3 regions of the Streptomyces sp. DH10 genome follow, and region 1 is predicted to be linked to each of the others. Evidence: riboswitches for the same ligand, from Rfam matches in the RefSeq annotation. Region 1 holds a riboswitch; each other region holds the start of a gene.
What was found. A riboswitch is a leader RNA that binds a small molecule or an ion and turns the genes downstream of it on or off. The one in region 1 is predicted to bind cyclic di-AMP.

Region 1 (3,855 bases):
TGAGTGTGGGCCAAGGCTGCCGACCGCCACTTGCTGGACTGAGTGTGGGCCAAGGCCCCCGAACCCGCCACCTGCCGCGCTGAGCGCGGGCCGATCGGCTCAACAGATGCTGCGGCCCCGCCGCCTCCCGGGTCACGCTGCCTTCAGGGCCGGTACGACAGCGCGGAGGCAGCGGGCATGTGGGCTGCGGGGTGACGACGTACGACAGCGCTGCTGCTCACCGTGCTCGCCCTCTGCGCCGCCGCGTGCGGAGCAGTCGACGCGGACACTCCCGCCCAGGGGCCGGCCCTGCCCGCCGACGCCCCCTTCAGGCACCAGGGCGTCCTCGTCGACAGGGCCCGGCTGGACGCCGTACGCGAGCACGTCACCGCCGGGAAGCAGCCCTGGCTGAAGGCGTATCTGGCCATGCGGGACAGCAGGTACGGCTCGTACCGGTACCGGGCCGAGCCGTACGGGACCGGCGTCTGCCCGGCCGGTGACCTGGAGGGCCGCGGCTGCGCCGAGGAGCGCGCGGACGCCCTGGCCGCCTACACCCAGGCCCTCCTCTTCACCGTCACCGGCAAGCAGCGGCACGCCGGGAAGGCCAGGGAGATCATGGACGCCTGGTCGGCCAGGCTGCGCCGGCACACCGGGGACAACGCCGCGTTGCAGGCCGGTTGGACCGGGTCGGTCTGGGCCCGGGCCGCGGAGATCGTGCGGCACACGCGCGGCGGGGGCCGGCCCGCCGAGCGGGTACGGCGCTTCGAGGGCATGTTGCGCACGGCCCATCTCCCCGAAGTCACCGTCACCGACCCGGACTTCACCGGGAGCTGGGACCTGGTGGCGACCGACGCGGTCATCGCCGTGGCCGTCTTCCTCGACGACCGCCGGGCCTTCGGCCACGTCCTGGAGCGTTTCCGGGAGCGGGTGCCCGCCTACTTCTGCCTGGAGAAGGACGGCCCCGCACCACTCACCGTGCCCGGCTCCGGCCTCGCCGGCCCGCGGCGGATGACGGCGTACTGGTCCGGGCAGGCCACCTACCGGGACGGCGTCACCCAGGAGACCTGCCGCTTCCTCCGGCACGTCGGCGCCTCGCTCGCCGCCACCGCCCACATCGCCGAGACGGCCCGGCACCAAGGGGTCGACCTCTACGGCGAGGTCCAGGACCGGCTGACGGCCGCGCTCACCCTGCACGCCCGCAAGAATCGGGGCGGGCGCACACCGGCGTGGCTGTGCGGCGGCCGCGTCGAGGGCAGGCTCGGGCCGCACCTGGAGGTCGCCCTCAACCACCTGGAGGGCCGCATCCATGCGTCCCTCCCGGCCGCGCGCAAGCCGGCCGTACGCACCCGGCCCGCCGGCACCGACGACCTGTTCACCGCCGGGGAGACCCTCACCCACGCGGGCGACCCGGGCCGCTGAGCACCGGGTGTGCGCGAGGGGTCCCGCGGATGGCGTACACTGGAGTCACAACGACGCGGGGTGGAGCAGCTCGGTAGCTCGCTGGGCTCATAACCCAGAGGTCGCAGGTTCAAATCCTGTCCCCGCTACTGAAGGCCGAGGGCCGGAATCCGAAAGGGTTCCGGCCCTCGGTTATTTCCATGGGTTCTTCATCACTGTCAGTGAGTGAATCACGCCGCTATGCATGACAACTGACACACCGTCAAAACCCGTCAGTCACTTACGTGGCGGTCAACTCGCCCGATTTGGGCCGGTCATGGCAGGTTGGTCCGCGCGAAAAAGGTTAATGATCAAGTGGAATCGCTGGAATCCCCACCGCGCGTCTATTAACGTTCGATAACGCAGCGCGGTCGTCCCAGCCGTCACAGAAGGCGGCTCCGCGCGCACGCGCCGAATTCCGAAAGGGAACCGGGGAACCACTACTTGGGGTGAATCGGGCGTATGCCGCCGTGGAAGCACGGCACGTATACGCGCGTAGGAGACCTTCCTGCTCCGAACCCGTCAGCTAACCCGGTAGGCGAGAAGGAAGGAAAGGAGTACGCCCACGTGGCGTCCAACCGGCCTGCCCCCGCGGCCCCGTCCGCGCACAACCAGCGCGACACCGAAACCTTCGGCTACGGCGGTCACCGCACCGAAGAGGGCCCGTTCCAGGAATGGAACCCCACCGCGGAGTCCATCCGTCCCGTCCGTGGCCGGCATCGCGTCACCAAGCAGCGCGGCGGAGGCCTCGCGCGCAGCTCCACCGTCCTGGGCGTCGGCGTCATAGCCGCCGTGGGCGCGGGCGGCATGGCCAGCGCCCAGACCGGCAAGCCGCCGGTGTCGATCTCCGTTCCGGACCTTCCCTCGGTGGGTTCCCTCATTTCGGACGACGACACCCCCGAAGGCTCCGCCACTCCGCTCAGCGACCTCGCCACACCGGCGGCCGACACCGAGCAGGGCACCTCCGGCGCCGGTGAGGCCCTGCGCGCCCGGATCATGGCGCAGGTCGAGCACCAGCAGGAGCAGATCGAGACCAAGGCCGCGCAGGACGCCGCGGACGCCGCCCAGAAGGCGGCAGCGGAGGCCGCCGCCAAGGCGGAGAAGGAAGCCAAGGCCAAGGCCGCCGAAGCCAAGCGGAAGGCGGAGGAGGAGGCCCGGAAGAAGGCCGAGGCCGAGCGGCTCGCCGCCCTCGCCAAGCAGTACACGCTGCCGACCTCCGCGTACACCATCACCTCGACCTTCGGTCAGGCCGGCGCCTACTGGTCCTCCGGCTACCACACCGGTCTCGACTTCGCCGCCCCCACGGGCACGCCGATCAAGGCGGTGCACAGCGGCACCATCACCGAGGCGGGCTGGAACGGGTCGTACGGCTACAAGACGGTCCTCACCCTCGATGACGGCACGGAGATCTGGTACGCGCACCAGTCGTCCATCGGCGTCAGCGTCGGTCAGAAGGTCAGCACGGGGGACGTCATCGGCCGCGTGGGCGCGACCGGCAACGTCACCGGGGCGCACCTGCACCTCGAGGTCCACACCGGTGGGTCCACCAACGGGGTCGACCCGCTGGCGTGGCTGCGGGGCAAGGGCCTGAGCGTCTGAGCGACGGCGTTCTGGGTCTCGTGCGGGGGTTTCGTGCCGGGGCGTTCACGGGAGTTTCGCGTGCGCTCCGGAATGAGGCTCCCCCGCACGGCCGTTGACACGGAGCATGACTTCTCTTCGCAAGCTCGGCTCCTCCGACCTCGAGGTCTTCCCGCTCGCCCTCGGCGGCAACGTATTCGGCTGGACCGCGGACGAGGCACAGTCGTTCGCCGTCCTCGACGCGTACACCGCCGCGGGCGGCAACTTCGTAGATTCCGCCGATGTCTACTCGGCGTGGGCGGACGGCAACCAGGGCGGTGAGTCCGAGACCGTCCTCGGCAAGTGGCTGACGTCGCGCGGCAACCGCGCGGACGTCGTCGTCGCCACGAAGGTCAGCCAGCACCCCGAGTTCCAGGGCCTGTCCGCCGCCAACATCAAGGCCGCCGCCGACGCCTCCCTGCGGCGCCTCGGCACCGACTACATCGACCTGTACTACACCCACTACGACAAGCCCGACGTGCCGGTGGAGGAGATCATCGGCGCGCTCGACGAACTCGTGACGGCGGGGAAGGTGCGGCACATCGCCGCCTCCAACATCTCCGCGGAGCGGCTGCGGGCCTCCCTGGAGTTCTCCGACCGCGAGGGGCTCGCCCGCTATGTGGCCCTCCAGCCCCACTACAACCTGGTCTCCCGCGACACCTACGAGGGCGAGCTCCAGGACCTCGCCGCGCGGACCGGCCTGGCGGCCGTCCCGTACTACGCGCTCGCGTCGGGGTTCCTGACCGGCAAGTACCGGCCCGGTACGGCCGTCGACAGCGCGCGGGCGGGCGGTGCCGCCAAGCACCTGGAGACCGAGCGGGG
Region 2 (3,855 bases), on a different contig from region 1:
CGGCCGCGGCCAGCGTGGCACCGAGCACGGCTAGGCCCTGCGTGGCCATGCAGCGCGCGAACACCGTCCCGGGCCGGCGCCGCTCCCCGTCCTGCGCGGGGAGGGCCAGCGGCACGGGCCAGAGCAGTACGGCCAGCACCAGCAGTGCCGCCGCCAGGGACTGCGAGCCGGCCGCCGAGAAGCCGGTGCCCAGGACGGCCGTCGCCGCCACGGTGGTGAGGGCGGCCGTCGCCACGGTGTCCAGGAGGCCCGGCACCGCCGCGTACGCCCGCCATCGCGTGCCGGCGAGCAGCAGCCGCAGGGTGAAGTCCGCGGCGAGCATCAGCCAGGCCGCGCAGGCCAGGCCGAGGGCGATGCGGGAGAGGACGCCGTACCCCGCCAGATCCAGTCCGACCGCCAGGGTGCCGGTCGCCAGCACGGCGGCACTCGCGGACGGCGCTCGCTGCGCCCACCAGGCGGTGGAGGGGGAGGGGCCGGGCATGGAGCCGATGCTAGGAGGCGCCGCGTCCGTTCCATGCGGGGCACGCGCGCCTGCCTTCAAAAACGGGGCACGCGCGCGTGCGCTTCAAAAAGCGTGAGCGCCCTCACGCGCGCGTGCCCTCGGTGACGTACGGGCTCTCAGGCCGGCCGCACCACGCTGTGGATCGACGACTCGCCGTCGTAGTAGATCGACTCCTCGCGCACATAGGTGCCGGGCTTCGGGGCGTGGATCATCATGCCGTTGCCGATGTAGATGCCGACGTGTGAGAGGTCGTCGTAGAAGAAGACCAGGTCACCGGGCTGTGCGTTGGCCAGGGAAACGGTCGTGCCGGCGTTGACCTGGTCCCAGGTCGTGCGCGGCAGGGTGACGCCCGCGGCCTTCCACGCGGCCTGGGTGAGGCCGGAGCAGTCGTAGGAGCCGGGACCGACGGCGCCCCAGACGTACGGCTTGCCGATCTGGGCGCGGGCGAAGGCGAGGGCCTTCTCGGCCTTGGTGGCGTACGAGGAGTCTGCCGGGGCCGTCGAGGAGGACGAGCCCGTGGAGGACGAGCCCGACGGCGAGGACGAACCGCTCTCCTGCTGCTGGGCGGCCTCCTCCTGCGCCCGCTGCTGTGCGGCCTGCTGCCGGGCCAGCTCGGCGGCCTTGCGGGCGGCCTCCTGCTGCTTCTCCCTCTCGATCGCCGCGAGCCGCGCCTTCTCCTCGGCGGTCAGCTTCGACAGCAGTTCGCGCGCGTCGGCGAGCTTGCGCTGGACGGTCGCCTTGGCCGTCTTCAGGTCGCCCTGCGTCTCGTTGAGCGTCTGGAGGCTCTCGGTGGCCTCCTGACGCTTCTTCATCGTCTCGGACTGCTGGGTGACGTAGTCGTCGACCGCGATCTTCTGACGGCCGGTCATCCGGTCCATCAGCTGGGTCTGGTCGAAGTAGTCCTGCGGGGTGTCCGCGAGCAGGAACGTCGCCGTGTCCGGCGCGGAGGCGCCGGTGCGGTACTGGGCGGCGGCGAAGGAACCCAGCTTCTCCCGTGCCTCGTTGAGCTTCTGGGTGCGCTGCGCGACACCGTCGAGGAGGGTGTCGACGCGCTTGCGCTGCTTCGCGGTCTTCTCCTTGGCCGCGTTGTACTTGTCGGTGGCCGACTCGGCCTGGCGGTAGAGGTCGTCGACCTTCTTCTCGACTTCTTCCAGGCTCGGCTTGTCGTCGGCCTCGGGGGCGGCGTTGGCCGACTGGGACAGCAGGGCCACGGACGTGAGGGCCGCCGTTGCGAGGGCGGGGGTCCGTATGCCTGCGACGCGCGTACCCGCGGGACGCGACTTGCGGTGCGACGCCAAGGGAGGCGACTCCTTCCATGCTCCGCCTACCGGGTTAGCTGTCGGGTTCGGGCGGGTACATCGGAAGGGTTGCCCTACGGCCGTCTCCGCGAAGGGAGCGGGGCCGATTCACCCCAGAGTTCTCGGTTGGGTCCCCGGCTCCGGCTGCCGCTGCGGCACACCGGACTCGGCGGAGGCCGCGCGGCCCGGCGACGTTCGCCGGTGGGGGTCGTGCGGCCTGCCCGCACGGTAGCCAACTCGTGTGGCCCTTGTGAAGGTTGATGGGCGATATGCCCGATACATTTTCGTGACCTTAGCCGAGGGCGTCGCCGAGCGTCATCGGCGGAGGAGGTTTGGTCATGAGTTCGTCATAATTGTGACGGCGTAGCGGGCTGTGATCGTGCGGGGATGCAGGGTGACGAGGGGATCCTTTCGGCGATGTTCTCGGGGCGGCGGCGGGCTGTCAGTGGGGCGCCCTAGACTCGGAGAGCGATGAGCAGCCTCTTTGACGACAGCTTCCTGGCGGACCTCCAGGCCCAGCGGGGCCCCGCGGACGAGCCCCCGCCGCCACCCGAGGACGATCACGTACCGGAGCCGGTTCCGGACGATCTGTTCGGCGGGAAGTTCGACGTGCCCCCGGACCGGGACGCCTACTACCGCGACGGCGCCCCGCGCCCGGTGGTGGACACCGCCACCCTCCTGGAGGGGCTGAACGACAACCAGCGCGCCGCCGTCGTCCACTCCGGCTCCCCGCTGCTCATCGTGGCCGGCGCCGGCTCCGGCAAGACCCGCGTGCTCACGCACCGCATCGCCCACCTGCTCGCCGAGCGGGGAGTGCACCCGGGCCAGATCCTCGCGATCACCTTCACCAACAAGGCCGCGGGCGAGATGAAGGAACGCGTCGAGCAGCTCGTCGGCCCGCGGGCGAACGCGATGTGGGTGATGACCTTCCACAGCGCGTGCGTGCGCATCCTGCGGCGCGAGAGCAAGAAGCTCGGCTTCACGTCCTCCTTCTCGATCTACGACGCCGCCGACTCCAAGCGCCTGATGGCCCTGGTCTGCCGCGACCTGGACCTCGACCCCAAGCGCTTCCCGCCGAAGTCCTTCAGCGCCAAGATCAGCAATCTGAAGAACGAGCTGATCGACGAGGAGGACTTCGCCGCCCAAGCCTCCGACGGCTTCGAGAAGACCCTCGCCCAGGCCTACGCGATGTACCAGTCGCGGCTGCGCGAGGCGAACGCCCTCGACTTCGACGACCTGATCATGACGACGGTCAACCTGCTCCGTGCCTTCCCGGACGTCGCCGAGCACTACCGCCGCCGCTTCCGCCATGTGCTGGTGGATGAGTACCAGGACACCAACCACGCCCAGTACGCCCTCGTCCGGGAGCTCGTCGGCACCTCCGAGCACCCCGTCGACGTACCGCCCGGCCCGGACGACGTCCCGCCCGCCGAGCTGTGCGTGGTGGGTGACGCCGACCAGTCGATCTACGCCTTCCGCGGCGCGACGATCCGCAACATCCTCCAGTTCGAGGAGGACTACCCGGACGCGACGACGATCCTGCTGGAGCAGAACTACCGCTCCACCCAGACGATCCTCAGCGCGGCCAACGCGGTCATCGAGCGCAACGAGTCCCGCCGCCCCAAGAACCTGTGGACCAACGCGGGCGCGGGCGCCACGATCACCGGCTACGTCGCCGACACCGAGCACGACGAGGCGCAGTTCGTCGCCGACGAGATAGACCGCCTCACCGACGCCGGCGAGGCCAAGGCCGGCGACGTCGCCGTCTTCTACCGCACCAACGCCCAGTCCCGTGTCTTCGAAGAGATCTTCATCCGCGTCGGCCTGCCCTACAAGGTCGTCGGCGGCGTCCGCTTCTACGAGCGCAAGGAGGTCCGGGACGTCCTGGCCTACCTGCGTGTGCTCGCCAACCCGGAGGACTCGGTGCCGCTGCGCCGGATCCTCAACGTCCCCAAGCGGGGCATCGGCGACCGTGCCGAGGCGATGATCGACGCCCTGGCCCAGCGGGAGAAGATCAGCTTCCCGCAGGCGCTGAAGCGCGTCGACGAGGCGTAC
Region 3 (3,855 bases), on a different contig from region 1:
CCCTGTCGGCCGTCTACGACACGATGCAGTACGTCTCCTGTGACGTGGAGACGATCTGCCTGGGCCAGGCCGGCGCGGCCGCCTCGGTGCTGCTGGCGGCGGGCACGCCCGGCAAGCGATTCGCGCTGCCGGACGCCCGCCTGGTGCTCCATCAGCCCGCCCTGCCCGAGCCGGTCCGCGGACAGGCCGGCGATCTGGCGATCCAGGCCGACGAGTTGACCCGCATCCGGACCCGCATGGAGGAGCTGCTCGCGCGGCACACGGGCCGTACCCGGGAGCAGGTCGGCGAGGACATCGAGCGCGACAAGGTCCTCACCGCCCAGGAGGCGGTGACGTACGGCCTGGTGGACCGGATCGTCCCCCACCGCAAGGCCACCCTGGCCCCGCCGACCGGAGAGTGAGCGCCGGTGCTCCCGCCCGAACTGCCGCCCCTGCCCGCGCTGACGCGGGCCGAGGCGGAGTTGATCGACCGTTACCTGGAGGTCGTCGACCTGCTCGGCCGGATCAACCCGGCACTGCCCGGCGACACCTACCGCGGACTGCGCGCCGCCCAGGCCCTGGTGGGCAAGGCGACGGCGCTGCGTGACGCGCTGACCCTGATGTACCAGCGGGGAGAGACGGAACTGCACGCCGGAACGCTCGGCCGGGCGCTGCGGGTGCTGGACGGCGAGCGGCGTACGGCTCGCGTCAGCCTGCCCCCGGAGTCCGTCAGTTGACGCGGATCCGTCGGTCCGGACGCCCGCCGTGTCGACGGAGCGTCCGGGCCTGAGTCGAAACGGACCGAATGACGTACCTCTGTTCGGAGTAGACGGGAGTCCTTTTTTTTGGCCCTCGCAGTTGCGCAACGCGCGTAGCCGTAGGGCGGAATGGGACATTCCATGCCTGGTCCGGGCACCCATGGACCTGTGGACGGTGGCTCGAACACAGACGTGTCCACCCGAACGGGTGAGTGGTGAGTAACAACACAAATCCCCGGTTCCGTTGGGATTTCGGGACAAGCATGAGTCAAGATCCCTGACTGACGACAAGCCCCCGCCGCAGCGGCGGGGCGATCCGGGCGGACGCCGAGTCCTGCCGCCGCCTGGATGACCGGTCGACAGGAGTGGATCGGCAGGAGTGGAGGACCCAAGCACGACGGGTCGCCGGGACGGTCACGCCATGACCGGGTCCGAGCAGCCCTTGGGGTGAAGCCGCGTCAGCGGCCGGGCAACTTCGCCAGCCCGAATCCGACAGGTCATCCTTCACAGGCGGCTGACGAAGGGTTGCGCATGACTGCGCTCAATCGTGTCCCGTCGCTCATGGTCCGGGCCGGTACGGCCTCGGCGCTCACCATCGCCGCGGTGGGCGGCTCGATCGTGGCCCCCGGCTTCTCCTCGGAGGCCTCGGCAGCCACGCATGGGACGAAGGCACTCCAGATCGCGGCCTCGAAGAAGGGTTCGCCCTACAAGTACGGGGCCACCGGTCCGCACAGGTTCGACTGCTCCGGGCTCACGCTGTACTCGTTCAAGAAGGCCGGCAAGAAGCTCCCCCGCACGGCCGCCCAGCAGTACAACAAGACGCGCCACATCTCCGCCAAGAACCGCAAGGCGGGAGACCTGGTGTTCTTCCACTCGGGCAGCAACGTGTACCACGTGGGTATCTACGCGGGTAAGAACAAGCTCTGGCACTCCCCGAAGAGCGGGGACGTGGTGCGGCTGCAGAAGATCTGGACCAAGAGCGTCTGGTACGGGCGCGTGAAGTGATCCGCCCGGCGTGCGGCGGCGTCCCTGACGCGCCGCCGCACGCCGGAGCGTGACACGGCCTCAAGTGGTTACCCGTCACCCCATGGCCGAGCACCGTCCCTGCACCGCACGCGGCGAGACCCCGCTGCAACGCGCCGACCGGAACTTCGTCGAGCTGCTCCAGGAGCTCCGGGTCACCCAGACGGGCGTACAGATCCTTTTCGCGTTCCTGTTGTCGCTCGCGTTCACCTCGCGCTTCACGTCCCTCGACACGGTCCAGCGCGTCACCTACGTCATCACGCTGCTGCTCGCGGTCCTGGCAGCGGCGCTGTTCACCGCGCCGGCCGCGCTGCACCGCTCGCTCTTCCAGCAGGGCGCCAAGCCCCGCATCGTGCAGGTCTCCTCACGACTGGCCACCACCGGCCTGATCGTGCTGGTGTTCGCGTTCAGCGGTTCCGTGCTGCTGGTGGTGGACGTGACGACCAGTCGGACCGGTGGCATCGCCGCGGGCGCGGCGACGTTCCTGGTCTGCGTCGGCCTGTGGGGGCTGCTTCCCCGGCTGGTGCGGCGGGCCGGGCTGCGGCAGGAGACGCACGGCAGCCCCGGGCCGCCGGAGGCCCCCGCGGAGGAGCCGGCGCCCCAGGGCACCGTCCGGATCCCCGCGCCGCTGCGCGGCACCATCAGGCCGCCCTCAGCGGTTCGAGAAGGAGCAGCACACCGAGAAGCGTCAGCGCGGCGCCGGTGACCCCCTCGACGGCCCGCGCGGCCCGTGGTTCGCGCAGCCACCGGCCCAGCCGGTCCACCAGCAGGGCCACGGCCGGGAACCACAGCAGGGCGAGGACCACCACGATCAGCGCCAGCAGCAGCGTCCGGGGCAGCGCGGGACTGCCCGCGGGCACGAACTGCGGCAGCAGGCTGAGGAAGGTGATGGGCGCTTTCGGATTCAGGGCGTTCGTGACGAAGCCCTGCCGCAGGGGACGCGCGGCGGACGCGATGGTCCCGGTGGTTTCGACGGGCACGGCACGGGGCCGGCGCAGCGACCACAGCGTCCGCACTCCCAGGTACAGGACATAGCCGCCGCCCAGCAGCTGGAGCGCGCGGAACAGCGCGGGCACGGCGGCCAGGACCGCGGCGACGCCCGCCACGGCCAGCGCGGTGTGCAGGAGCAGCCCGCCCGCGATGCCGAGCGCGCAGGCGACGCCGGCGCGGCGGGAGACCAGGGCGTTGCGCACGACGACCGTGAAGTCGGCGCCCGGCATGGCGACCATGCCCGCCGCCACCCCGGTGAAGGCGATGAGTTGTGCGTCCATACGGCCAGCCTGCCGGGCCGGAGCCTTCAGCAGGTATGTCGCGTATCCTGGGCAGGCCTTAAGCAATGCTTTGGTCTGTGGAGGTCAGCGGCGTGTACGACCCGACCCGGCTGGCGGCGCTGGTCGCCGTAGCGGAGGCCGGGTCGATCACCCGGGCCGCGGAGCGCCTCGGCTACACCCCGCCCGCGCTCTCCCAGCAATTGGCCAAGCTGGAACGGGAGGCGGGCTCGGCGCTGCTGGTCCGGCATCATCGCGGGACGCGGCTGACGGGCGCGGGCGAGCTGCTGGTGGCACGGGCCCGGCGCGTGCTCGACGAGCTGGAGCTGGCCCGCCACGAACTGGCCCGGCTGGCCGGTCTGTCGGGCGGTGTCCTGAGGCTCGGGACGTTCCAGACGGCGGGCATCCACCTGCTGCCGCCGGTGCTCAGCGCGTTCCGCCGGGCTCACCCGGATGTGGAGCTGTCCGTCGCCGACCACGAACCGCCGACCGGTGTCACCGCCGTGGCCGCCGGTGAGATCGACCTGGCCCTGACGCATACGTACGAGCCCGCCGACGCCCTGCCGCTGCCCGCCTCCGTGCGCCTGGAGCCGGTTCTGGTCGAGGAACTGGTGCTGGTGACCGCCCCGGGGCATGCCCTCGCCGACGGCACGTCCAGGCTTCCCCTGTCGGAGCTGGCGGGTCAGCCGCTGATCAGCATGGCGCCGGAGCATCCGTCCCGGCGGGGTGTGGAGGCTGCGCTGGCCAGGGCCGGGGCCAGCCCGTCGGTGCTGGTGTCGACGCCCGGGTACGCGCTGGTGTGCGCGCTGGTCAGCGCGGGGCTCGGG

Region 2: linked by a shared signal. The riboswitch ahead of QC385_RS08835 (C40 family peptidase) and the one ahead of QC385_RS43325 (M23 family metallopeptidase) in region 1 are both predicted to bind cyclic di-AMP.
Region 3: linked by a shared signal. The riboswitch ahead of QC385_RS02730 (C40 family peptidase) and the one ahead of QC385_RS43325 (M23 family metallopeptidase) in region 1 are both predicted to bind cyclic di-AMP.

Annotation. Positions count from the first base shown of each region.
Region 1 covers NZ_JARVKU010000046.1:21,340-25,194, reverse strand. The annotation lists gene QC385_RS43335 (alginate lyase family protein) at 223-1,398, shown strand; tRNA gene QC385_RS43330 (tRNA-Met) at 1,453-1,526, shown strand; cyclic di-AMP (ydaO/yuaA leader) riboswitch at 1,816-1,972, shown strand; gene QC385_RS43325 (M23 family metallopeptidase) at 1,984-3,015, shown strand; gene QC385_RS43320 (aldo/keto reductase) at 3,122-3,855, shown strand, end outside.
Region 2 covers NZ_JARVKU010000003.1:407,429-411,283, forward strand. The annotation lists gene QC385_RS08830 (hypothetical protein) at 1-481, opposite strand, end outside; gene QC385_RS08835 (C40 family peptidase) at 619-1,800, opposite strand; cyclic di-AMP (ydaO/yuaA leader) riboswitch at 1,809-1,982, opposite strand; gene pcrA (DNA helicase PcrA) at 2,272-3,855, shown strand, end outside.
Region 3 covers NZ_JARVKU010000001.1:631,609-635,463, forward strand. The annotation lists gene QC385_RS02720 (ATP-dependent Clp protease proteolytic subunit) at 1-401, shown strand, start outside; gene QC385_RS02725 (hypothetical protein) at 408-716, shown strand; cyclic di-AMP (ydaO/yuaA leader) riboswitch at 1,069-1,265, shown strand; gene QC385_RS02730 (C40 family peptidase) at 1,269-1,742, shown strand; gene QC385_RS02735 (DUF6328 family protein) at 1,825-2,466, shown strand; gene QC385_RS02740 (LysE family translocator) at 2,402-3,031, opposite strand; gene QC385_RS02745 (LysR family transcriptional regulator) at 3,124-3,855, shown strand, end outside.